4 regions of the Sphingobacterium sp. UBA2480 genome follow, and region 4 is predicted to be linked to each of the others. Evidence: riboswitches for the same ligand, from Rfam matches in the RefSeq annotation. Region 4 holds a riboswitch; each other region holds the start of a gene.
What was found. Region 4 has a riboswitch for S-adenosylmethionine ahead of metE (5-methyltetrahydropteroyltriglutamate--homocysteine S-methyltransferase). Riboswitches for the same ligand answer to the same signal wherever they lie in the genome.
Positions count from the first base shown of each region.

Region 1: linked by a shared signal. The riboswitch ahead of B3600_RS18015 (O-acetylhomoserine aminocarboxypropyltransferase/cysteine synthase family protein) and the one ahead of metE (5-methyltetrahydropteroyltriglutamate--homocysteine S-methyltransferase) in region 4 are both predicted to bind S-adenosylmethionine.
Region 2: linked by a shared signal. The riboswitch ahead of B3600_RS13795 (hypothetical protein) and the one ahead of metE (5-methyltetrahydropteroyltriglutamate--homocysteine S-methyltransferase) in region 4 are both predicted to bind S-adenosylmethionine.
Region 3: linked by a shared signal. The riboswitch ahead of B3600_RS08870 (methylenetetrahydrofolate reductase) and the one ahead of metE (5-methyltetrahydropteroyltriglutamate--homocysteine S-methyltransferase) in region 4 are both predicted to bind S-adenosylmethionine.

Region 1 is NZ_DDPA01000007.1:1,140,030-1,146,159, reverse strand. Features, by position in the region: gene B3600_RS18025 (TonB-dependent receptor domain-containing protein) at 1-343, opposite strand, end outside; gene B3600_RS18020 (FUSC family protein) at 686-2,713, shown strand; SAM riboswitch class I at 2,896-3,008, shown strand; gene B3600_RS18015 (O-acetylhomoserine aminocarboxypropyltransferase/cysteine synthase family protein) at 3,264-4,574, shown strand; gene B3600_RS18010 (homoserine O-acetyltransferase family protein) at 4,608-5,651, shown strand; gene B3600_RS18005 (homoserine dehydrogenase) at 5,689-6,130, shown strand, end outside.
Region 2 is NZ_DDPA01000007.1:127,948-134,077, forward strand. Features, by position in the region: gene B3600_RS13785 (SusC/RagA family TonB-linked outer membrane protein) at 1-1,745, shown strand, start outside; gene B3600_RS13790 (RagB/SusD family nutrient uptake outer membrane protein) at 1,751-3,268, shown strand; gene B3600_RS13795 (hypothetical protein) at 3,369-3,632, opposite strand; SAM-I-IV-variant riboswitch at 3,699-3,792, opposite strand; gene B3600_RS13800 (DUF3050 domain-containing protein) at 4,004-4,774, shown strand; gene B3600_RS13805 (TolC family protein) at 5,039-6,130, shown strand, end outside.
Region 3 is NZ_DDPA01000004.1:343,989-350,118, forward strand. Features, by position in the region: gene B3600_RS08865 (DUF2723 domain-containing protein) at 1-1,792, opposite strand, end outside; gene B3600_RS08870 (methylenetetrahydrofolate reductase) at 2,036-2,992, opposite strand; SAM riboswitch class I at 3,063-3,165, opposite strand; gene B3600_RS08875 (hypothetical protein) at 3,250-3,384, shown strand; gene B3600_RS08880 (hypothetical protein) at 3,455-4,306, opposite strand; gene rimM (ribosome maturation factor RimM) at 4,417-4,941, opposite strand; gene B3600_RS08890 (30S ribosomal protein S16) at 5,061-5,582, opposite strand; gene B3600_RS08895 (UvrD-helicase domain-containing protein) at 6,025-6,130, shown strand, end outside.
Region 4 is NZ_DDPA01000010.1:216,119-222,248, reverse strand. Features, by position in the region: gene B3600_RS24865 (sensor histidine kinase) at 1-1,425, shown strand, start outside; gene B3600_RS24860 (response regulator transcription factor) at 1,528-2,217, shown strand; SAM riboswitch class I at 2,402-2,505, shown strand; gene metE (5-methyltetrahydropteroyltriglutamate--homocysteine S-methyltransferase) at 2,584-4,896, shown strand; gene B3600_RS24850 (hypothetical protein) at 4,996-5,526, opposite strand; gene B3600_RS24845 (helix-turn-helix domain-containing protein) at 5,946-6,130, shown strand, end outside.

The DNA of each region.
Region 1 (6,130 bases), on a different contig from region 4:
GTAATCGAATCGTATCCAGCACCTTGAAATCACCCGCACGCAGCATTATTTCCCCAGAACGATAAGTACCATAACCCACCGTGGACACCTGTAAACTGTACTTCCCCTCGGGTATCGCAAACAACACAATTTCTCCATTTTCGTTGGATAAGGTTCCTTTTAACAAGACATCATTGGGTTTACGAAACAGTGAAATATTTGCGGCTGCAATGGGCTTGTTGTCCTGCCCAACAACGACAGTACGTAATTTCCCCTCGTCAGACTGTGCTGAAACGGGTCCGGCATTAGAACACAGGAATAAAACAATAGAAAATAAGAGCAATTTAATTTTTTGTGGTTTCATAATGTAATTTCTTTGGGCTATCGATCGGATAGTCAACTTCATAATAATGACAACAAACCTCGTGTATTCATTACACGTTGACTAGCAGAAATAGACAGGTAGTGCGATTCACTCGGTAGACAACCAAATAATATCGGTAAACCCTATCCTTCGCTGATCGCTTTTACAGCGGATAGGATCATACGAGCTAATTTTGAATCTTCTGAAACATATCGTAGGAAAAAGACATCGAATCAAAATAAAAATTCAAAAAACAAATAAAATTCAAAACAAATAAATTGTATACAAAAAATATTAAGCATAATATTTGTATTTTTGCATCGAAAATTAGTAAACTGATTCATGAGCACTGTATCATTGAAGAAAAGACTCTACCGTATTTATATCCTTATGATACGATTTATGCATGGCGAGCATGCTGGAGACGCATTACGTAATGTTGCCATCAGTATTTTACCAAGTTTGGCGATCTATTTATTGGGAGCGCAAGCGAGCACGGCTATCGGAATCGGTGTCGGATCGTTGTTAACGACACTCACCGATCCTCCTGGCAACAGAAAAGATAAACTTTCTTCAGCTCTAGTATGTATTCCCACCTTCTTTGTTGCATCATTGTTTACAGCTATTGTATTTCCCTATCATTGGCCCTTGGTTATCGTGCTAGCGGCAGCCGGTTTTATATGCACCTTATACGGCATTTTTGGAGCCCGCTATGCTGCAATTGGAAACATGACATTGATTCTCATGAGTTTTGTGATCGGAATGGCCCCACAACACCCCTTTGCGGTTAGCTTACAGATTACAACAGGGTCCATAATATATTACTTTTTTAGCCTTTTACAAGCCTATATACAACCTTATCGCTCTTTAAAACATGCCATGGCTAATGGCTTTCATGGATTGTCCCAATTTCTATTGATACGATCACAGTCTTACGATCCCGATATTCCTTTGAATATTACGTACAGTCGCGTAGGAAAAATTCATGGCCAGATCAGCGAACAGCAGGAACAAATCAGGTCTCTTCTGTTTCGAGAAAAAAAAATCATAAGCCAACAGTGGCATAAAAGCAATTATTGGCTTAGTCAGGTTTATGGATTAATTGACCTCCATGAGTTAATTATTGCGCTTGATCATGACTACGATGCAATTCGCAAAAATCTTGCAGACACGGGCAGCCTTCCCATAATTCGTCACACAATCAAATTATTAGCGTTAGAAATCGATAGCTTTTCACAACCCGACAAGAGGTTCCGGTATGCACATCAATTATACCATAATAACTTTAAAATTAATGCCCTCTTACGGGATTTAAAAGAAATTCAAGAACAACAGGCCGATCCAGCAAAAGGTATATTATGTTCTATCATAAGCAACATCGAAGCAATTATTGATGTACTCAACAGAATCCAGGTCGCTTTTTATCAAAATCAGGAAATTCAGGATAAGATTGACACCAGCGAGTACCAACAATTTATCAGTCGACCATTACGTAATCTCGCTGATCTAAAAAGTAAACTCCATCTGAATAATCCGCTTTTTCGATTTGCGGTTCGGATGGCTCTTCTTTTTGGAACAGGTGCATTGATCGGTATTTTATTTTTGGATTTTAAATATACCTATTGGATCTTACTGACGATCGCTATTGTTGCCAGGCCAGCATTTTCAATGACAAAAACCCGTAATATAGAACGTATTGTCGGTACATTCTCGGGTATTATAGTTGGTGTGTTCTGCTTAATTTCTATTCATTTTCTTCCAGCACTCCTAACCATAGCTGCATTGGGTCTTTTTGGATTCTTTTTGTTCAACCGATCTAATTATATGGTCAGTGTCATCTTCATTACCTTGGGAATTGTGATTGCGCTCAATCTGTTCGAAGGGAACATCAATCTCATTTTAGGCAGCCGAATACTTTTCACACTGATTGGAGCATTCTTGGCTATAGCGGGTTATTTCTTGATACCTGTACGCCAGAGCACAGGCATGGTTCAGCTGGCAAAAGAGGTATCCCTTTACAACGCGCATTATTTCCAGATCATCAATAACCGTCTGTCGGACGAACGACAAAGTTCGTTTGATATACGACTGGCTCGTAAAAAGGCGCAGACCGCCATGGCCCTGTTTTCAGACGCCATCAATCAAATGAAAAAAGAACCCGAGCACAAATGGATGGATTGGTCACATATTCACCATTTTCAGGCACTCGCATATCAGGTCAATTCCCATTTGGTGGGCCTCTCGCTATCTTTAAACAAAAAGACGAATCGCCACCTCGCCTATGATATCCATAGTAGAATCGATGCGCTTAAACCTCTTCTAACAGATTTAAATCAAACTGCAGAACGGATCAATTTAAAGAAATCATAATACCCGATTGACAGTTACTTTTGCGGTTTCATCGGAAGATATGTGATGCCAATCGGCATGTTATTCAAAATTCCTTTAACTAAAAAATAGCATTTCTTTTGCTTTAATAAAAAAAGAGTTTATATTTGTGTCGTCTTCGAAAGAAGATTTCTAATCAACACCTCCCTTCATCAGTAGGTCTTGATTTATAAAGAAGTGGCGAGAGACTGGCTCAATGACCCACTGGCAACCTTCAATTTGTTTGAAAAGGTGCCAATTCCTGTCCAAAACAATATCGTTTTGGAGCATATAAATGACATAAGACAATGATTATTAAATTACTGAAGTCCATTAAAAATTCAGGTTCAACACAAGTGAACCGCACGATAAGCGAAAGTGTAACCCATCGTACAATTGTATCGATGCGAATGCGTATGCATATGCACTTCCATGCTTGTTAAAAATCATTTCCGTTTTCTTGGATAAAGATTTAACAGACCCTTCAAGGAGGTGTGTATGCTTCTCTTTTTACTTTGCAATTTCTTTTTGAACCCTTAAAATCTGATATATTATGTCTTCAAACAAAAATTTAAAATTCGAAACTCTTCAGGTTCACGCTGGCCAAGTCGCTGACCCTACTACGGGATCTAGAGCAGTTCCTATATATCAAACAACATCTTTTGTATTTGAAAATGCCGAACACGGCGCAAACTTATTTGCATTAAAGCAGTTCGGTAATATTTATACACGGATTATGAACCCTACTACGGATGTTTTCGAACAACGTATTGCGGCACTGGAAGGTGGAGTTGCAGCTGTTGCTGTTGCATCCGGCCAGGCGGCACAGTTTATAGCTTTAAATAATATTTTGGAAAGTGGTGACAATTTTGTTGCGGGATCCAACTTATACGGCGGTACATTCAACCAGTTTAAAGTTTCTTTTAAGCGCCTAGGCATCGAAGCTCGTTTTGCAACAGACGCCGAAGCAGATAAAATTGAAGCGCTCATTGATGATAAAACAAAAGCAATCTATGTTGAAACAATCGGAAACCCAAGTTTCAATATTCCCGACTTTGAAAAAATTGCTGCCGTAGCAAAAAAATATGACTTACCATTAATCGTCGACAATACTTTTGGAGCCGGAGGTTATTTATTTAAACCTCTGGAGTATGGTGCAAATGTGGTTGTTGAATCGGCAACTAAATGGATCGGTGGACATGGCACAAGCATTGGCGGTGTCATCGTCGACGGCGGAAACTACAATTGGGGCAATGGAAAATACCCGCAATTTTCCGAACCATCTGAAGGCTATCATGGTTTAGTATTTTCCGAAGTTTTCGGTGAAAGCGGACCATTCGGAAATATTCAATTTGCCATTCGGGCGCGTGTGGAAGGGCTCCGGGATTTCGGACCAGCACTCTCCCCTTTCAATTCATTTTTATTATTACAAGGACTTGAAACCTTGTCTTTGCGGGTGCAACGCCATGTAGACAACACTTTAGAGGTCGCAAAATGGCTTGAGGCGCATCCACAGGTAGAAAAAGTAAACTATCCGGGATTAAAAAGCTCTCCGAGCTTCGCTAACGCACAAAAATACCTTAAAAATGGCTATGGCGCGGTACTTTCTTTCCAGCTTAAAGGTGACGCAGCGCAAAAGGCCAATAGCTTTATCGACAGCTTAGAATTGATCAGTCATTTAGCCAATGTTGGTGATACGAAGTCATTGATTATTCATCCAGCAGCTACAACCCATCAACAATTGAGTGATGAAGATCAAGCCAATGCCGGAGTCTTCAAAGGCTTATTACGTCTTTCTGTAGGAATAGAGCATATTGATGATATCAAAGCTGATTTACAACAAGCTTTTGATAAAATTAAATAATCAGATTTTTTCGGCTTAAAACTTAAAACTGAAATGAGTAAGCATATATATCTGCACCCGGAGCCTTTTGTATTTGAAAATGGAAGAGAGCTTACTGATTTACAAATCAGTTATGAAACATTTGGCAAACCCAACGCAGATCGCAGCAATGTGATCTGGGTTTGCCATGCATTAACGGCCAATGCAGATGTGCTGGATTGGTGGTCCGGTCTTTTTGGAACAGGTGAGTTGTTTGATGCAAACGATTATTATATTATTTGTGCCAATGTCATAGGATCAGCATATAATAGCAGTAATCCGCTATCTGTAAACCCAGCAACCGGACAACCCTATTACCTATCTTTCCCCGAATTCACAGTGAGGGATTTGGTTCACGCACATCAAGTCCTTGCGGACCACCTGGAAATCAAACAAATAGAGATCCTTATCGGGGGGTCATTAGGCGGTCAACAAGCATTGGAATGGGCCGTATCGCACAGTATAGCCATCAACCATCTCATCGTGGTTGGAACAAATGCCGTCCACTCACCATGGGGTATTGCATTCAATGAAAGTCAACGTCTGGCCATTACAACTGATCGAACCTTTTACGCCAATCACCCTGATGGTGGAGCTAAAGGATTGAAAGTTGCACGCGCTATGGCACTGTTGTCTTACCGCAACTATACAACGTATGCCAACACGCAAAAGGAAGATGATAACGAAAAACTCGATCATTATAAAGCATCCTCCTATCAGAACTATCAGGGTGAAAAATTGGTGAAACGCTATAATGCGTACAGCTATTATTTCCTGACCAAAGCAATGGACAGCCACAATTTAGGTCGGGGAAGACGATCTATTGAATCTGCTTTGGCGAGCATTGATTGTCCAACTTTAGTCCTGAGCGTTAATACAGATTTGTTGTTTCCGCCACAAGAGCAACAATTCATCGCGCAACATGTTCCCAATGCCCATTATCAAGAGATTGAATCGACCTATGGCCACGATGGCTTTTTGATCGAAACAAAAAAACTCACAAAAATCATTAGCAGCTTTCTGCGGGAACAAAAAGAATACATAAACGAATTAGTATAAGAGAGTAAATAATATATAAGAGAATTTAAGAAGAGATATGAGTAATAAATTAACAATAGGGATGTTTGGGTTTGGTGTCGTAGGCCAAGGTCTTTACGATATCATCAAAACCAAAGATCTTAATCTGGAGATCAAGAAATTTGTCATTAAAAACGGAGATAAAAAACGCTCGCTACCAGCAGATTTATTTTCTACCGATGCCGAAACAATTTTAGGTGACCCAGAAATTAATACTGTTGTCGAACTAATCGATGATGCCGAAGCAGCATACCAACTAACTGTTCGTGCCTTGAAATCGGGGAAAAATGTGGTATCTGCCAATAAAAAAATGATTGCCAGCCATTTGGAAGAGCTGGTTGATATCCAACATGAATACGGGACCAGTTTATTATATGAAGGTGCCGTTTGCGGAAGTATTCCCATTATACGGAATTTAGAAGAATACTATGACAATGAATTACTGCATTCTGTCAGCGGTA
Region 2 (6,130 bases), on a different contig from region 4:
ATTATGCGGCTAATTTGCAGGCCTGGATGGAAGTACAACTGTTTAAAGGTCTTTCCTGGTACACCAAAGGTGCCTATAACTTCAATATGGACAAGTACAAGGATTATAAATCGACCTTGGATGAATATTACTACCACACGGGTACGCTGGGAACAACATTGGATCTTGGCAAGGGCCTTACAGATCAGGATCAGCAAACCATTTACACCAATTTATTTACTTACCTGAACTACGATCGTGCATTTGGGGCCCACCACCTCAAAGTGCAGGCCGGATATAGTATTGAAAAAAGTAAGTATACCTACCTCCAGGGCTTCAGACAGAATTTTGTCGACGATACCTTAACGGAATTAAATGCCGGTGGATCGGATATTCAACGGGCAAACGGAACAGCCAACCAATGGGCATTGATTTCTTATTTCGGCCGATTGAACTATGATTACCAAGGAAAATACCTCTTAGAAGCCAATATGCGTTACGATGGTAGTTCCAAGTTTTACGGTAAAAACCGTTGGGCAGCATTCCCTTCTTTCTCAGCCGGCTGGCGTGTATCTGAGGAATCGTTTGTCAAGGAATTTGCTTCGGGTTGGCTGGATAATTTGAAGATCCGTGGATCCTGGGGCCAACTTGGAAATCAGAATACCGGTAACTATCCGTATCAACCCGTATTGGGACTTACCGGAAATTACTCTTTTGACAATAGTACGCTAAATTCCGGTGTTGCTCAACAGGGATTAAACAACCCGATTATCAAATGGGAAACAACAACGATGACCGATGTGGGGTTGGACTTAAGTCTGTTTAAAAATTTAGATATCACCTTTGACTGGTACAAAAAGAGAACGACTGATATCCTTAGGCAGTCACAGATTACTGCAATCGTTGGTTTAGGAGCACCTTACGTCAATGATGGAATTGTCGAGAATAAAGGTCTTGAATTGGGAATTACTTATCGTAATCAGATTACTACGGGAGCATTGGAAGGGTTACGCTATCAGCTAGGTGCAAACCTCGATCGTTTCAAAAACAAGCTGGTGAAATTTGGCGAACCGGAAATCGGGGGCTATACAATCAAGAAAAACGGCTACGCGATGGACAGTTTTTATACCTACGAAGTCATAGGTATATTCCAATCGGAACAAGAAGTCGCTAGTTCGCCTAAGCAGTTTAATGACAATACATTGCCAGGAGATCTCAAGTACCGGGATGTCAATGGGGATGGAAAAATAGATGCGAACGACAGAACAATTATTACGGGTGTAGATCCAAAGTTGAACTATAGTTTTAATCTAAGTGCAAGTTTTAAGGGCTTTGACTTTTCGGCCCTATTACAAGGGGTATATGGTGTCAAATCTTATGTTTCGGGCTGGGGTGTAACTCCTTTTGTACAGGGTAGCCCACCGACAAAAGATTGGTTAGACCGTTGGACACCTGAAAATCCTTCGACTACGATGCCCCGTATTTATTGGGGTTGGAGCGCTCCGGAGAAATTCAGTCGAGCTTCCAGCTATTTTATACAGGATGCTTCCTACTTCAGGTTGAAAAACCTTGTATTAGGATACACTTTACCTGATGGGCTATTGAAAAAATATAAAATTGACCGCCTACGGGTTTATTTTTCGGGTGATAACCTTGTGACTGCAACCAAATTTAAGGGCCTGGATCCTGAGCGCTATGGAAATGGTGACCTCGTGCAATATCCGCAAAACAAGATTTATTCATTTGGTGTACAAGTTAATTTTTAAGTGCTATGAAAAAGAAATTTATAACAGCGTTGCTATTATCCGGACTATTTTTGGGTTCCTGTAACAGTGCCTTGGACCTCAATCCTTTGGATCAGATTGCTTCGGACAACTATTTTAGCAAAAAATCGGATTTTGATAATGCCTTGGCCGGTGTTTACGCTTCGTTGCAGAGTGAGACGTTCTCTTATGGGATGCCTTTTCGGGACTGTCTGACCGACAATGGCTATAATCAGTTCAATTCAGGTAGCGTCAACGAAATCGTTGGCGGCAATTTAAATCCAACAACAGGTGGCTACGAAACCGGTATCTATAATGATGCATACGTAGCGATAGGCAGAGCAAATCGTTTGATCGAGAAATTACAAAGCTATGCAGGGGCAGACATAAACGATGCAGAGAAAAAGAAAATGGAAGCTGAAGCCCGCTTTATCCGTGCTTTCGTTTATTTCCAATTGTACAGTATCTATGGCGAAGTGCCGCTTGTGCTGACTCCCCTCAATCTGGAGAATCAGCGTCAGCCAAAGGAAAGTGCAGAGAATATACTAAAACAGATTCGAGCTGATCTGGATTTTGGGATCGCCAACTTAGCGGCTAAACCGTATTTCAATAATGGGGGGCATGCGACCGCAAGTTCAGCAAAAGCCTTGAAAGCACGGGTTTTATTGTTTGCGGCTTATGGTGACAAAGGGGTGCCCGATTTAGCAATCTTGAAAGAGGTAAAAGACTTATGCACCGATATCATGAAAGAGTATACCCTGAGTACGGCTTTTGAAAATGTCTTTCGCGATGCGACACAAAAGAATAATACCGAGATTATCTTTTCGGTCAATTTTCTGGCACCGAATAATACTGCCCCTTGGGACATGTACCTAGGCGATTGGATTGCTGCTTCGCCTTTACAAAACCTGGTGGATACCTATGAATGCAAAGATGGTTTGCCTTTTGGTGAATCACCGTTGACCGACCGAACCAACCCGTTCAAAGATAGGGATCCGCGCCTGAGCAAAACAATTTTTGTGGACCATCCTGATTTTGGCGGCGGTAAGATCCATACACCGTCCAATCCGCGGCCTACGGGGTATGGGGTGCTGAAATTTTTGGATCCGGCCAACTTACCTTTTGGCTTTTCAACATTGAGCCAACAGGATGCGGTTGTACTGCGGTTTGGCGAGGTGTTATTGATGTATGCCGAAGCACAAAATGAAATCGCCGGGCCAGATCAATCGGTTTATGATGCCATGAATACTTTGCGGAGTCGGGTTCAGATGCCTGGGTTCCCTGCCGGTTATACCAAGGAAAAAATGCGCGACCGTATCCGCCACGAAAGAAGAGTCGAACTTGCTTTTGAAGGACTACGGCATTACGACCTGATTCGTTGGCATATTGCGGGTGAAGTACTCAATGCTGTCAAAGACAGTAAAGTGCCCTATCATTTCGAAGATAAATTCTATCGCTGGCCATTACCACAAACAGAAATTGAGAAAAGCGCAGGGATACTGATTCAGAATCCAAACTATAAATAACAAGACTTTTTGCCTTCTTCTGATCGGCAATTTCCTAAACCAACCACAGCAGCGCGCACGAAATCTTTTCGATGCGCGCTATTTTTGGCGGTGATAACGATTACTGTAAAGGGATCAACACATTCTGTTCCAAGCGTACAGGGACATGCTTCACCGAGGTAAAACCGTCTTCCTTAGAAACTATGTTGGAAAGATCGAGTCCTCTTTTGGAGAACGTACTGATCAAAGCTGTTCTAAAGGTAGCTTTTGATGATCCCCAGCCTTGTCCTAAGATGGTGTCATTGTTAAGCTGTATGAGTTCATCCGTTGAATAATAACTGAATTTTTCCAGTAAGTGTTGGTAAAGATTTGTTGTAGTAGCCATACAATTTAAAAATTTAAAGGATTAAACCATAAACTGTATCCAGATCTTTGTGGGAAAATAATCGTTCTGCAACGTTTATTTTGGTCGAAACCCGTATTAATTTACCACCGCGGTGCCTGCACTCGGTTGGTATTGCATCATGCAATTCTGAATACTCTACAAATATAGTAGATTATTTTTTATTATAAAAAATATTTTTGTTTTTAAGGGTAAATGAGCGTTAAAATCAGTACAAGGGAGGTCAAAGTGGGGGCAGGTTGTTGTTTTTGATTTGGTTATGAAGCGGATAGCTGGACGGTAAATTTATCATGCTACTGTAATCTCATTTAAAATACTTTTAATAAATAAAGATAAGACGATACTTTTGCGCCATGAATAGAATTGCGGAAATTAATGAATACATTGCTGCCGAACGCGAGGTATTATTGCAACACCCTTTGTATCGTAAGATCAAAACGATCAAGAATCTACGTTCTTTTACAGAAGGGCATGTTTACGCTGTATGGGATTTTATGTCTTTACTAAAAGCTTTACAGATTAAATTGACCTGTACGACTTTACCCTGGTTTGCGAGCGAGCATCCATCAACACGCTATCTGATCAACGAAATTGTATTGGCAGAGGAGTCGGACGAATACATTGATGGCCGCCGTTTGAGCCATTTTGAAATGTATCTGGACGCCATGGATGCCATGGGTGCCGATCTTCATCTGGTCAATAAATTTATCGGTCATGCCAAAAAATCGAGCGACATATTCGATGTCATCGCGACGACAACATTGGATAAGCGGATCAAAGACTTTTTGAATTTTACATTTGAAGTGATTGCTGAAGGTGAGGTGCATAAAATTGCTGCCGCCTTTACGTTCGGGCGTGAAGATCTTATTCCGGGAATGTTTACCTCTATCTTGGAAGAAATTAAAACAAATTTCCCTACAGCCAATCTGGATAGCTTTATTTATTATTTCCAGCGTCATATTGATCTGGACGGCGACGAGCATGGACCTTTGGCCATGCAGATGATCACAGATCTTGCGAAGGACGATGACGTTAAATGGGCAGAAATGAAGGAGATCAGTAAAATCGCGCTACAAAAAAGAATACAATTGTGGAATGCAATAGAAGATTCTTTATACGGATAATCTGGTTTTATACCATCCCCGAAAGGCCTCTCAAATGTTGATTTGAGAGGCCTTTTTTATAGGCTGTAAAAAGAGTAGCGCAAACCCTACTTGGCAGATATTGGTCTTTTTGCTTGAATTGATGAAAAAATGTCTTTTTTCCATAACATATTGGCGTTTGTGAAGAAATCCAAGTTGTAATAAGTGTCTAAGTTTGCAACGCAAAAAAATAATAGAGCACACGTGAACTTTTTTCCTCCCCATTGGGCAAAAGGAATACTAACTATGGGATTGTTAGTATTCACTATTTCGGACACCTTCGCCCTCGATTCTTTGCGTATGTCCCTGAAAGACATGATCGACAAAGCACTCCAGAACAGTAAATACGTCGAGCAGTCCTATTTGCAGCTCAAAGAAAGTGAGGTGGCAGTCCAGCAGCAACGCATGGAACTGCTGCCCAAAATCTCCGCCAGAGCTTCTGCCAGTTATGCGAGTAATATGCCTGTTTATGATCAAGGCCTTTTAAATAAACCCGCCCAGCATGATATCATTCACTACTTGTACGATAGCGGTTTGGATTTTTATCTGAATCTCTACAATGGGCATCGCGATCTGATGAAAATTGAGTCCAAAAAATTGGAAAATGAGCTGGCCCGGATCGATTGGAAGAATGCGGCGGCGCAGAAGAAATTGGAGGTTTGCAATCTTTTTTTGGATTTGGAACTGTCGTATAGTAATAAATCTCTAATCGAGCAGGATATTGCTGATCAACGGGTACAACTCCAGGAGATTGAACATCTGTATACGGCGGGTGTTGTCTTGCACAGTGACGTTTTGCGTATTTCGTTAGAACTTTCGAAACGGGAACTGTTGCTCGTTCAGATCGGTCATGATATTCAGGCTGCAAATCAGAAACTACAGCTTATTGGAGGCATTACAGCGGAGATTATCCCCTTGAGCGAGCCTTTTAAAGTGGAAAGCCCCAGTTATGAAACGCTTGTTGCCGAAGCGCGAAGCCATGCTTTTTCCCTCCAAAAATCCGAACAGGAAGTTGTTTTGAAGAAATTATCAGTCAAACAGGCCCGATCAAATTATCTTCCTGAATTGGGGTTGACCAGCACATTTACTTTTGCCAATCCCCAGGTTTTCCTTTATCCCTATAACCCCAGCTGGTATAATCTGAGTATTACAGGGCTTAAATTAAACATACCAATATCAGCTATTTATCTCAATAGGAATGTGGTGCGCGGAGCACAAATAGCCTTAGACCGGCAACAGGTGAAACACCATCATGAGGAGGAAATTCTGGAAAATCAGTTGTTACAGGCGCTCTTGGATTATCAATTGGCGATCAAACAGCAGGACGTCTGCCAAAAC
Region 3 (6,130 bases), on a different contig from region 4:
TATGATCATCCCAGTTTTGATGAGCCAAAATAATAGGGCCTCCCAACAGCGCAAAAGAAATACCTGTCGCTAAAGCGTAACGTGTTTGTACAAAACGGTTGAAAAACCGAACAAATGCTATTACTCCCAGCCCAATCCAGATCGCAAAAGCATAGAAAGACCCCACGTAAGCATAATCTCGTTCCCGGGGTTGCATAGGAGTTTGGTTGAGATAAACTACGATCGCTACCCCCGTAAACACAAACAGCAAGGTCAGTACCAAGGTATAAGATTTATTGTTTCGGTACAACCAGATCGCACCAGCTATTCCGAGTAGCAATGGAAGAAAAAAATAAGTGTTCCGGCTCGGGTCATGCTCCTGCGATCGAGATATTTTATCTTGCCCCCCTAAACGCCAATTATCCAATGGTCTGATCCCCGACAACCAGTTGCCGTCACTATAGGTCCCATATCCTTGCCTGTCATTCTGTCTACCCACAAAATTCCATAAGAAATATCGGGTATACATATCTCCCAGTTGAAAATTAAAAAAGAACTTAAAATTATCGGAAAACGTTGGCTGTTGCCCTTCTTTCAAATTGAGGTAACTTCTGTAATAAGCTTGATGGCTTCCATCTTGGCTATAGATACGCGGGAAAAAGGTTTCCTTATCAAATTGATATTTGTCTACCTGTGTGAAGGGAACATACTCCGACTTATCTTTCCGATAGCTCGTCTTACTATCGACGCCAACCACTTGCGAGTCATAATAAGGTCCTTTGAGTAACGGTTCCCGTATATATTGTTCACGGCTCAAATATCCTAAAAAAGAAAATACATTATCCGGCGCATTATTGTTCAAGGATGGATTTGCTTTCCCACGGATCATGACCATGGTGTAGGAACTGTATCCAAATAAAACAAAACAAAGAACCAGCAAGGCTGTATTGAGTGTATATTTCTGCTTTTTATAGGAATAATATAGACCGTAAATTATCAATCCCCCCAATAATAGGCACGAGAAAAAAATTCCGGTACCAAATCCCATTCCCAATGAGTTCACAAATACGAGATCCACTTTAGCCGCTAGACCGACTAACCATTGAATAATTCCCCACAAAACGGCCCCCAAGATCAGCACTCCGACGAGGAAAGCTTTTATTGTCCCTTTCGCATTAACCTGTCGCGCTCTTCGGAAATAAACAACCATCGCGATAGCCGGGATTGCTAAAAGATTTAATAGATGCACTCCGATCGAAAGCCCCATAACAAAAGCAATAAAAACCAGCCAACGATCGCTACCGTCTTCATCTGCACGGACTTCCCACTTTAAAATTGCCCAAAATACAACTGCTGTACATAAGGAAGACATTGCATAAACTTCAGATTCTACTGCCGAATACCAAAATGAATCGCTGAAACTAAATGCCATTGCACCGACAACTCCTGCGCCGAAGATCTGCAGGTAGGTTGACAAAGAAGCTTGTTTGTCTTTGTTGAGTAGCTTTTTAGCAATGGCGGTTATTGTCCAAAATAAAAAGGTAACAGTAATTCCACTGCAAACTGCAGAACCTATATTCATCCAATAGGCGATCTGCCCCTTATTCCCTAAAGCGAGATTAGAAAATATATTCTGAATAAGAAGAAACAATGGTGCTCCCGGTTGATGTGCCACCTCCAATTTATAGGCACAGGCTATAAATTCACCGCAATCCCACCAGCTTACCGTCTTTTCAACTGTAGCGATATATACACAGGTGGCAATTAGTCCGCAAGCAAAACCGAGTAGAGAATTTAATCTATTGTACGTCATAAGGTCAATTGGTCTATTGTTAAAATCCTTTTTAGCACTTTAAGTTAAAAAGTTATCCTGACTCCGACACACGAATTAACACTATTTAACACCAGTACCTGACTGTAAACAGGCTATTCAACACTGAATATAGAGATCGACCTAAACCACGCTGCCGAGACTTTCAACCTATTTCAGGCTTTCACAATGAATATTATCATAAAAAAGGGAGCTTATCTGCTCCCTTTTTTATCATTTTATGAGTTAGGCTAGTTTTTCAACAATCTTCTTTGTTGGACCAGGATTACTCATCGTATAAAAATGTAATACCGGAGCGCCAAATTTAATCAGCTCTTGGCATTGCTGTACCAACCACTCTTCACCTACCTGTCTGACGTCGGCATTCGTTTTACATGCCGCGACAGCGTCACTCAGTTCCTCTGGAATATCTAAATGAAAAATTCTTGGCAAGGTCACCAATTGCTTTTTTGTTGTCAGTGGTTTTAATCCCGGAATAATAGGCACATGGATTCCATTGTCCCTACATTTTGTTACAAATTCCTTGTATTTTTCAACATTAAAGAACATCTGAGTCACAATAAACTCTGCTCCCATATCGACTTTTTGTTTCAGATATTTAAAGTCAGTATTGAAATTTGGAGATTCAAAATGCTTTTCGGGATACCCGGCTACTCCGATGCAAAAATCAGTCTTTTCCGACGTGATAATGTCTTCATGCAGATACTTTCCTTTATTCATATCGGTTACCTGTTCCAATAGGTCTGTTGCAAAAGCATGTCCACCATCGGTTGGTATAAAATCGGCATCGCCCTTACGTGCATCACCCCGCAACACCAAAACGTTATCTATCCCCAGGAAGTTCAAATCGATCAATGCATTTTCAGTTTCCTCTTTTGTAAAACCCCCACATATCAAATGTGGCACCGCATCCACTTTATATTTATTCATGATGGCCGCACATATCGCCACTGTCCCAGGACGTTTACGATAGGAAACACGTTCCAGTAATCCACTCGCATGCTCTTTATAGATATAATCTTCCCGATGGTAGGTGACGTCGATAAAAGGAGGTTTAAACTCCATCAGTTCATCCATGGTTTTAAAAATACTTTGGATGCCCTGCCCTTTCGCCGGTGGCAATAGCTCAAAAGAAAACAATGTTTTTCCTTTGGCATTCTGGATATGATCGATAATCTTCATTAAAAAACTGTTTTTAGTTTGGTTGGCTTACATCGAAACGCACACGTCGAGGAATCGTTTATCTACATGTAACTTATCTTTCCCACATGGAGTAGGGTAGAATTTAGCACCTTGAACAATACAGGTTGCTAAGGCTTCAACGGGTCTATTCCCTCGGCCTTTCTCTATAAGCGTTGCTAATATCGTTTTAAAAAATCAAAAGACAAAAATATTTTTTCGAAAAGGCAAAAATAGCAGCAAAAAGACTTCAATAAACGATGTTTCAACGTCACTTTAGCTTTGTGTCCATGCAACGACAGGATTCTTCGCCCTACCAAGAGTTTCAACGTCACTTTAGCTTTGTGTCCATGCAACGACAGGATTCTTCGCGCTACCAAGAGTTAAAGACCTAGAAAAACCAGTAGAATTAACGATCGAGGATCATAGACAGCGAAGAGATTGACTATGCCACAAGAACATTGGCTAAAGATTAGCTGCCAAAGAATTCCGTAAATTTTTGAGATAAAATGTGATCAATAAGAGTCCCCGAACATGGTACTCTTCTTTCGATCCATATTTAAATCCGTCAAATAAATAGTGATAGGCGACTAATGCCTCTTTTTCGTTGTAAAATAATTCCTTCCAAGAATCAGGAACATCTGCCCATGCCTTGAGCACAATGCCATTCTCGGCATAAATAATTGGTGATTCGACACCATCCATTCGATAATCGTGATGGGTGCCAGAGCTTGATATGTGTTGGAAATAAGCGATAGAATAATCTACAAAATTCAAGGCCCTCGCTTTTATCTCCTTTTCACTTTCTGATTTTACCGGAGCATTTCGCCATAAATTCACTTGGCTATCAAATTTACTGGGCGTTTCCCGGATAAGGGTTTTATCTAACACAAAGTTGATATAAAGTCTTTCACTAGTGGGTATACGTGCTGAGCTAAACTGTGAAAAATCACCTCTCAGCTGAACAAAATCTTTTTTTATTTTAACAATATCCAAAGCGACACTACCTTTTTTCTCATCCGTCAATTCTAATCTATCACCGTCAAATTTGTACTTACCAAAGAGTAAGATATCATCAATCGCCATGACAAACTGGTCCTTATCATGAAGCGAAAGAAAGGATCGGTATAGAATAGGATCATTACCATAGGTATCTGCCTCCACATTTTGGGGAGATTCTCTTTTTAATTTATGATACTCATCATTTGGATAGCCCAATATCATTTGGTAGTTACCTTCAGGAAACTCCTTTTTCTTCCCAAAGAAAGTACACGAAGACAATGAGAGTGTGAATAACAGCAGTAATAACGGTTTCAAAATCAATTAATAATTATGGCCAATAGTAATATTAATATATAAGGACCAAGATAAGAAATTACTGCAATAGTAAGTATAGGATATTCAATTGAATAAGCTTGGGGATATGCCTATTCCTTATACAGATCGACCAATCCCTCAGGCAATTCAACTTCAATGATCTCCTCTTCGCCATCAATTCCTAAGATCAAATCGTCGGACAGCGGAAACATCAGTTCTTTGCCATCCATATCTACTGTGGCGACAAATTGTTGTGGGAATTCCTGAACATCTGTTATTTGCCCCAGTTCGCCATGGTTTTCATCGATCACTAAAAATCCGATTAAATCAGTATATCTAAAATCATCCGGGTCGCGCTCGGGCATTTTATCATTGGAAAGATATAGCTTTTTACGAACGAGTACCTGAGCCTTATCGATATGATCCACATCCTCAAATGTTACATAAGCAGTGCTATTTTTTTGAAATTTAATGGCATCAACAAAATAAGGAACAAGCTTTTTGTTCAGTTCCACAAAGACAACATCGATATCCAAACTCTCGTATTCTTCGAATTCAAAAAACAGTTGTACTTCTCCTTTAAGACCTCTTGTTTTACTGATGTAACCGATGTAAAAGCATTGATCAATAGTCATATTTTTCTTATTTGGCGATTAGCTGTGAGACATGATTTGGCAAACGATTAGCCTATTGGCTGTTTCAAAAAAAGCCGGCTCAAGATTGAGTCGGCTTTCTCGAATACTTTATGAAAGAATTAACCTTCAGTTTCTTCTGATGCAGGAGCTTCAGTCTCTTCAGTAGCAGTTTCTTCTGCTACAGGAGCATTTTTAGCAGCTACAGCAGCAGCTTTTTCTTCTTTTTTCTTAGCTTCAGCCACTAAAGCAGCTTTTTTAGCTTCAGCTTTAGTTTGTGCTAAACCATCTTTTTTACCAGAGATTCTAGCTTCTTGAGCGTCAGTCCAAGCTGTAAATTTAGCTTCAGCAGCAGCTTCATCAAAAGCACCTTTTTTCACACCACCTTGCAAGTGTTTTTTGTAAAGAACACCTTTGTAAGAAAGGATAGCGCGAGCAGTGTCAGTTGGTTGAGCACCTTTATTCATCCAATCCAAAGCTTTTTCAAAATCCAAAACGATAGTTGCTGGATTTGTGTTTGGGTTGTAAGAACCAATACGTTCGATGAATTTACCGTCACGTGGAGCGCGAGAATCCGCTACGACTACGTGGTAAAAAGGACGTCCTTTTTTACCGTGTCTTTGCAATCTGATTTTAGTTGCCATTTTTTAATTTTATTTTATGTATTCAACATATCCCCCGAGCTTCATACTAGAGGGGATGCAAAGATAGTTATTTTTTTTTAATCAGCGTTATAATTTAATAAAACTTCACTGAAAACGACAGGGTTAGCTTCTTTCAGTAACCACTTTCAGGTTAAACACGTCCTACGCACGTTAAGATTTTGCTCTTACCATACTGTAGGTGAAACAAGTCTTTCAAAAAATCAGTGTACAAAATAGCCCTTTTCTTCAAAACTTTCATGACTTCGCAGATACCAACAGCAATGATAGCAAACTGAAGGTTCTTTCTGGCCAATAAAATAAGACACTTTCAAAAAAAAGCTATTTTACCAAATGTAAACAGGATGAACCGCTTGTGTACTTTCCCTTCGAAATAGTCACTGACATTTTTGCCAATTCACTTTTTACTTTCTACCTTCATTCTATGAAATCTGTTGCGCCATTAAAAATACTCAAAGCTTCGGCCGGTTCAGGAAAAACCTTTAGCTTAACTTTACACTATCTCACACTCCTACTATCCAACGAGAATA
Region 4 (6,130 bases):
CCGGAGTACCAGAAATTTATCAAATTTTCTGTTTCAAATGAGCTTACCGACGATAATTTGGTACAGGCTTTTATCATGTTAAATGCTTCAAAGGTAGATGATCAGATCAATGGGAAGGACGATAGCACGCGGTTTGTTATCCCCCTAATGGACCCACTGGTCAATCAACAAACAAAATTCCGGGTAGCCACATTACCTCCAAGAGAGAATGCGAAACTTGCGAAAACAATTTCTGATTTGGAAAAAAGATTGGATATCCTCAACAGAAAAAACGCGTGGAGTGGCTTTAATGTATATGATTCCGTTGCCATGCTGGGCGGCAAAAAAGCAGACTACATCGAAGATATTGCTATTGGAATGGAGCTTGCTAAACGTCCATTAAAGGATCGATTGAATGTGATCATCGTTCAAGAACTTATCAAAGAGGAGTTGGCTCAACGCGACATTAAAGCTCCTTTCAATATTGAAATATGGAGCACAAACAATATATTACTAAATAATATTTTAAACGAAGCCGCTTTAAATAACCCAACAAATACAACCAAATACTCAACGGCACTTTTTAAAGGTGATATCGGTGCTGCGCCAGGAAAATTAACCATCTATTTCCCCAATAAAAAGGCGATAATTGCCGATAATATGGGCTATCTGTTGCTGCCCATGCTGGCACTGCTTTTCTTGTTGGTGGGGTGTTTTGCTTATACACTGATTATCATCTTCAGACAAAAGAAAGTTTCGGAAATGAAGACGGATTTCATCAACAACATGACGCATGAGTTTAAAACACCTGTTGCAACAATTATGATTGCCAGTGAGTCACTTAAAGATCCAGACATCAATGCCGACCACAAGCGCGTTCAGAAATTGGCTAATATCATCTACGACGAAAATGTTAGACTCGGAAATCATATTGAACGTGTGCTCGATTTGGCAAGACTAGAAAAAGAAACGCTAAAACTCGACCAGGTAGAAGTATGCATCAATGATCTTGTTTCGGCAGTAACGGACAGTATGCAGCTACGGATGCAAAATATTGGCGGGAAATTCAGTATAGATCTTGCAGCGACCAAGGATGTTGTCGTTGGTGATGAGTTACATTTTTCCAATGTATTTTACAATCTTTTGGATAATGCCATCAAGTACAGCAAAGGAGATTTACATGTCAACATCAATTCAAAAAATGTTGGCGACACCATTGTTGTCACCATAGCCGACAATGGTATTGGGATGAGCCGGGATCACCTGCAAAAGATTTTCGACCAGTTTTACCGTATTCCAACTGGGAATGTTCATAATGTCAAAGGATTTGGCCTTGGCTTAAGTTATGTACAGGACATTCTGAGAAGGCTGAACGGAAAAATTACAGTTAAAAGTGAAAAAGATAAAGGCACGACCTTTGAAGTAATTTTGCCTATTAAAAAATAAAACGTTCCTTTTTTGTATATTTCCTCTTTAAAAAATTTCAAAGGTTGAGGAAGGCTGATTTATCAGCATCAAGGGACATTGGTGAAAATTAATATATTCATTATGCAAAAGATATTATTAGCAGAAGATGATCCTAATTTGGGGGATCTTTTAAAAGACTATCTCGAATTAAAGGGAAAATTTGACGTCACATTATGCACGGATGGAGATGAAGCGATTTCTCAATTCAAAAAAAATAACTACGACCTTTGTATTTTTGATGTCATGATGCCAAAAAAGGACGGATTTACAGTTGGACGTGAAATCAGAAAAACAAACAATACTGTTCCTATTATCTTTGCCACAGCAAAGGGGATGATGGAAGATAAGACCGAAGCCTTTGAGCTAGGAGGAGATGATTATATCACCAAGCCTTTTCGAGTGGAAGAATTATTGCTCCGCATCAATGCTTTGCTGAAACGCAGTGTTCGAGACAAAGAAGAAGAAGTGGTTGCGGATAAATTTGAAATTGGCGATTATTTCTTTGATTATACAAGTCAGCAGATTTCTTACAAAGGACAGATGCAAAAACTCTCCACGAAAGAAGCTGAACTACTCCGCTTGCTTTGCTTAAAGAAAAATGATGTGCTGACCCGGGAAGAAGCGTTGTTAAAAATATGGCATGATGATAACTATTTTACGGGTAGAAGTATGGATGTATTTCTCAGTAAACTTCGTAAATATCTAAAAGAAGATAGCAAAGTTGAAATTGTCAATGTGCACGGAAAAGGTTACAAACTTTTGGTCAGTTAAAAAAAGGGGAATGAAAAATATAGTCATTCCCCTTTTTATGCTACACGCGTATTCAAGCGTGACTTACTCGAATTCGTGGATGAAAATAAAAGAACAAAACAATTTCATCCTTAGTAGAATATAAAAAATTGACGCACTTTTATAAAAAATTTGCATTTCAAAAAGAAATGTTCTAACTTAGCGTCGCTTATAGAGAAAGGCAGAGGGAATAGACCCGATGAAGCCTTAGCAACCTGTCCCTTGACAAGGTGCTAAATTCTACCCTACTTGATATGGGAATGATAAGCCGAAGTCACCAAATTCTAGTGTGTCCTTCTCTCTCTAGCAAGAAATATAGTTGAAAAAGAAATATTAAAAACATTCATTATGTTATTGACTAACAATTTAGGTTACCCTCGTGTGGGCGCGTTCCGCGAATTGAAAAAAGCCAATGAGGCCTATTGGGCTAAAAAATCTTCTGTTGAGGAATTATTGGACACAGCAAAAAAAATTCGTGAAGGCAATTGGAAAACACAAAAAGATGCTGGAATAGATTTGATCCCTTCCAATGATTTCTCTTTTTACGATCAAGTATTGGATTTAACCCTCACTGTTGGTGCAATTCCTGCTCGCTACCATTCTTTATTGAATAAAGTAGACAACAATTACAGTTTAGATCTATATTTTGCCATGGCGCGCGGTTTCCAACAAGAAGGAATCGACGTGACTGCAATGGAAATGACCAAGTGGTTGGATACGAACTACCACTACATGGTACCAGAATTCACAAAAGATCAAGAATTCAAATTGACTTCCGAAAAATTCTTAAATGAATACAACGAAGCAAAATCATTGGGCATCGATACTAAACCAGTTCTATTAGGTCCTATTACATACCTTTTGATCGGTAAAGAAAAAGAAGCTGGCTTCGACCGTATCGATTTATTGGATAAACTTATTCCAGTATATGAGCAAATACTAGCTAAATTAGCTGATGCTGGTGCACAATATGTTCAGATTGACGAGCCTTTCTTAGCATTGGATTTAGATGCTAAAGTAAAAGCTTTATATCAACCTACTTTCGAAAAATTAGCTGCAGCAGCAAAAAATATCAAATTAATCGCAACGACTTACTTCGAAGCTTTAAAAGACAACGAAGATATCGCAGTTAACCTACCTATCCATGCTTTACATTTGGATCTGGTACGCGGTGAAAACCAATTGGATACGGTATTGGCTAAAGTTCCTGCTTCATTAACATTATCTTTAGGTATTGTTGAAGGCCGTAACATCTGGAAAAATGATTACGAAAAATCATTGGTTAAAATCAAACAGGCTGTTGATGCATTAGGAAAAGACCGTGTATGGGTAGCTCCTTCTTCATCTTTGTTGCACGTTCCTTTTGACTTAGACAATGAACACAATGAACAATCGCTACCAGCTGAAGTAAAAAACTGGTTAGCATTTGCTAAACAAAAATTAGCTGAAGTAAAAGACTTAGCCGTACTAGCGGAGGGAGAAGTTGATGCTGAAACAGCAAAACGCTTCGAAGCGAACAAAGCGGCTGCTGAAAGCCGTCGTACCTCTCCATTGATCCACAAACCAGAGGTTAAAACACGTACAAGCAATATTACTGATGACGATGCAAAACGCACTTCAGCATTTGCAGACCGTAAAGCAGCGCAACAAGCGAAATTCAACTTACCGGCGTTCCCGACCACAACTATCGGTTCATTCCCACAAACGAAAGATGTTCGTAAATGGAGAGCAGATCTGAAAAAGGGTGCTATTACGCAGGCAGAATACGATAAAGCAATCGCAGAAGAAACAGAAAACACCATCCGTCTTCAAGAGCAATTGGATATCGACGTATTAGTACACGGCGAATTCGAACGTAATGACATGGTTGAATACTTCGGTGAACAATTGGCTGGTTACGCTTTCACACAAAATGGTTGGGTACAATCTTACGGTTCACGTTGTGTAAAACCTCCGATTATCTATGGTGACGTATACCGTCCTGAAGATATGACTGTCCGTTGGTCTTCATATGCACAATCATTGACAAATCGTCCGGTTAAAGGTATGTTGACTGGTCCTGTAACAATCTTACAATGGTCTTTCGTACGTAACGATCAACCGCGCTCAACAACGACTTACCAAATTGCATTGGCGATCTTGGATGAAGTACAAGCCTTGGAAAAAGCAGGTATCAAAATCATACAAATCGATGAACCAGCTATCCGTGAAGGATTACCGTTACGTAAAGCTGATCAAAAAGATTACTTGAACTGGGCAGTACGTGCTTTCCGTGTCTCTTCATCAAATGTTGAAGACGATACACAGATTCACACACACATGTGTTATTCTGAGTTCAATAATGTGATCGAAGATATCGCTGCAATGGATGCCGACGTTATCACGATTGAGACTTCACGTTCTCAAATGAAATTATTGAATGCTTTCGCCGGTGATTTCAAATATCCAAATGATATTGGTCCAGGTGTTTATGACATTCACTCACCACGTGTTCCAAGCAAAGATGAGATGGTAGATCTATTGCGCAAAGCAAAAGCAGTAGTTCCAGCAGAACAACTTTGGGTTAATCCTGACTGTGGTTTGAAAACTCGTGCTTGGCCAGAAACCAAAGCGGCTTTAGAGTCTATGGTTGAGGCTGCGAAAATCTTAAGAGCAGAATAATTCTTAAACTATATTGATAAAGCCCTAGCTGAAATTTCAGCTAGGGCTTCTTTATTGGGCTTCGTTCAAAATAAAAACTGTTATCCGAATAAGGTGCGGTTATTTTCGGCTGTTCTTCCGTTCTTTCTTGTTTTCCTTTTCGTTCCCGTTCTTAATTTCCTGTTTTCCTTTAATCCGATCTTCAATCGCCTTCAGGCTTGACGAAAAATCGAGGTCAACATTTTCAAATTTAGCCTTTTTTAACGCCTTCAATGCCTTTTTGTATTTTCTCATTTTTTCAAATAGCAGTGCTTTCTTGATCCAGATTCCTGTCAAGGGCATGGCCGGAAGTGTCAAAGCAAATTTGATCGTCTTTTTTGCAGCTTCATACTCCCCCATATCAATCAATGTCTGAATAAAATAAGGATATACTTCCAGTGCCTGCACATTATGCACCAAAGCTTCCTGGAAATACCTTTTTGCCTGCTCATAGTCCAATAGCTGTTCGGCATAAACTCTTCCCATCAAACACAGCGCCATTGTATTGGACTCATCATAGGATAGCGCATAGGATAAGGATTCCATGGTCTCCTCCAAATACATCGGATAGTTATCCAGCGCCTGAAGGACATATTTATTTACTGAATTCATAAAATTTTCTAAAACATAACATTCATATCCAGCTTTCACGATAACTTGAAAGTAACTGGATTTTTAAAACTCCTGAATAAGCTAAGCATATTGGAAAAGTGGACTACCATTTCGAGCGCCACGTTTTAGCCAATATCAACCTAGGTTACTTAACGTATTAAGAAGAAGATTAGGAAAGGGCCGTATTCCGAAGAATATTCCCGAGAATCTTCTCTGTGGACGAAGCGGGATTTTCTAATATTACAAACATATTCTTCCGTTTTTATTAATTACTCTATTGAATTGCAAAGATTCAAAATATTTACCAAATTCCAAAAACTTTTGATTATTAATCTGTTATATTGTTCAGCACGATATTGGCATATTATTGTCGCATCAATTTCACTAAAATTCACCGACTATTTCCCCATCTTTGAACTATGGAAAGTCAATCAGCTAATCAATTAATCAAACTAGCAAGAAAACGTAAGGGACTAACGCAGCAGGAACTCGCCGATCAAGCGGGGGTATCGCTAAGAACAGTGCAACGCATAGAAAAAGGCACGGAAGAAATCAGTGGATTTAGTCTCAAACAGATCAGTCAAATTTTGGAAATACCATTAGA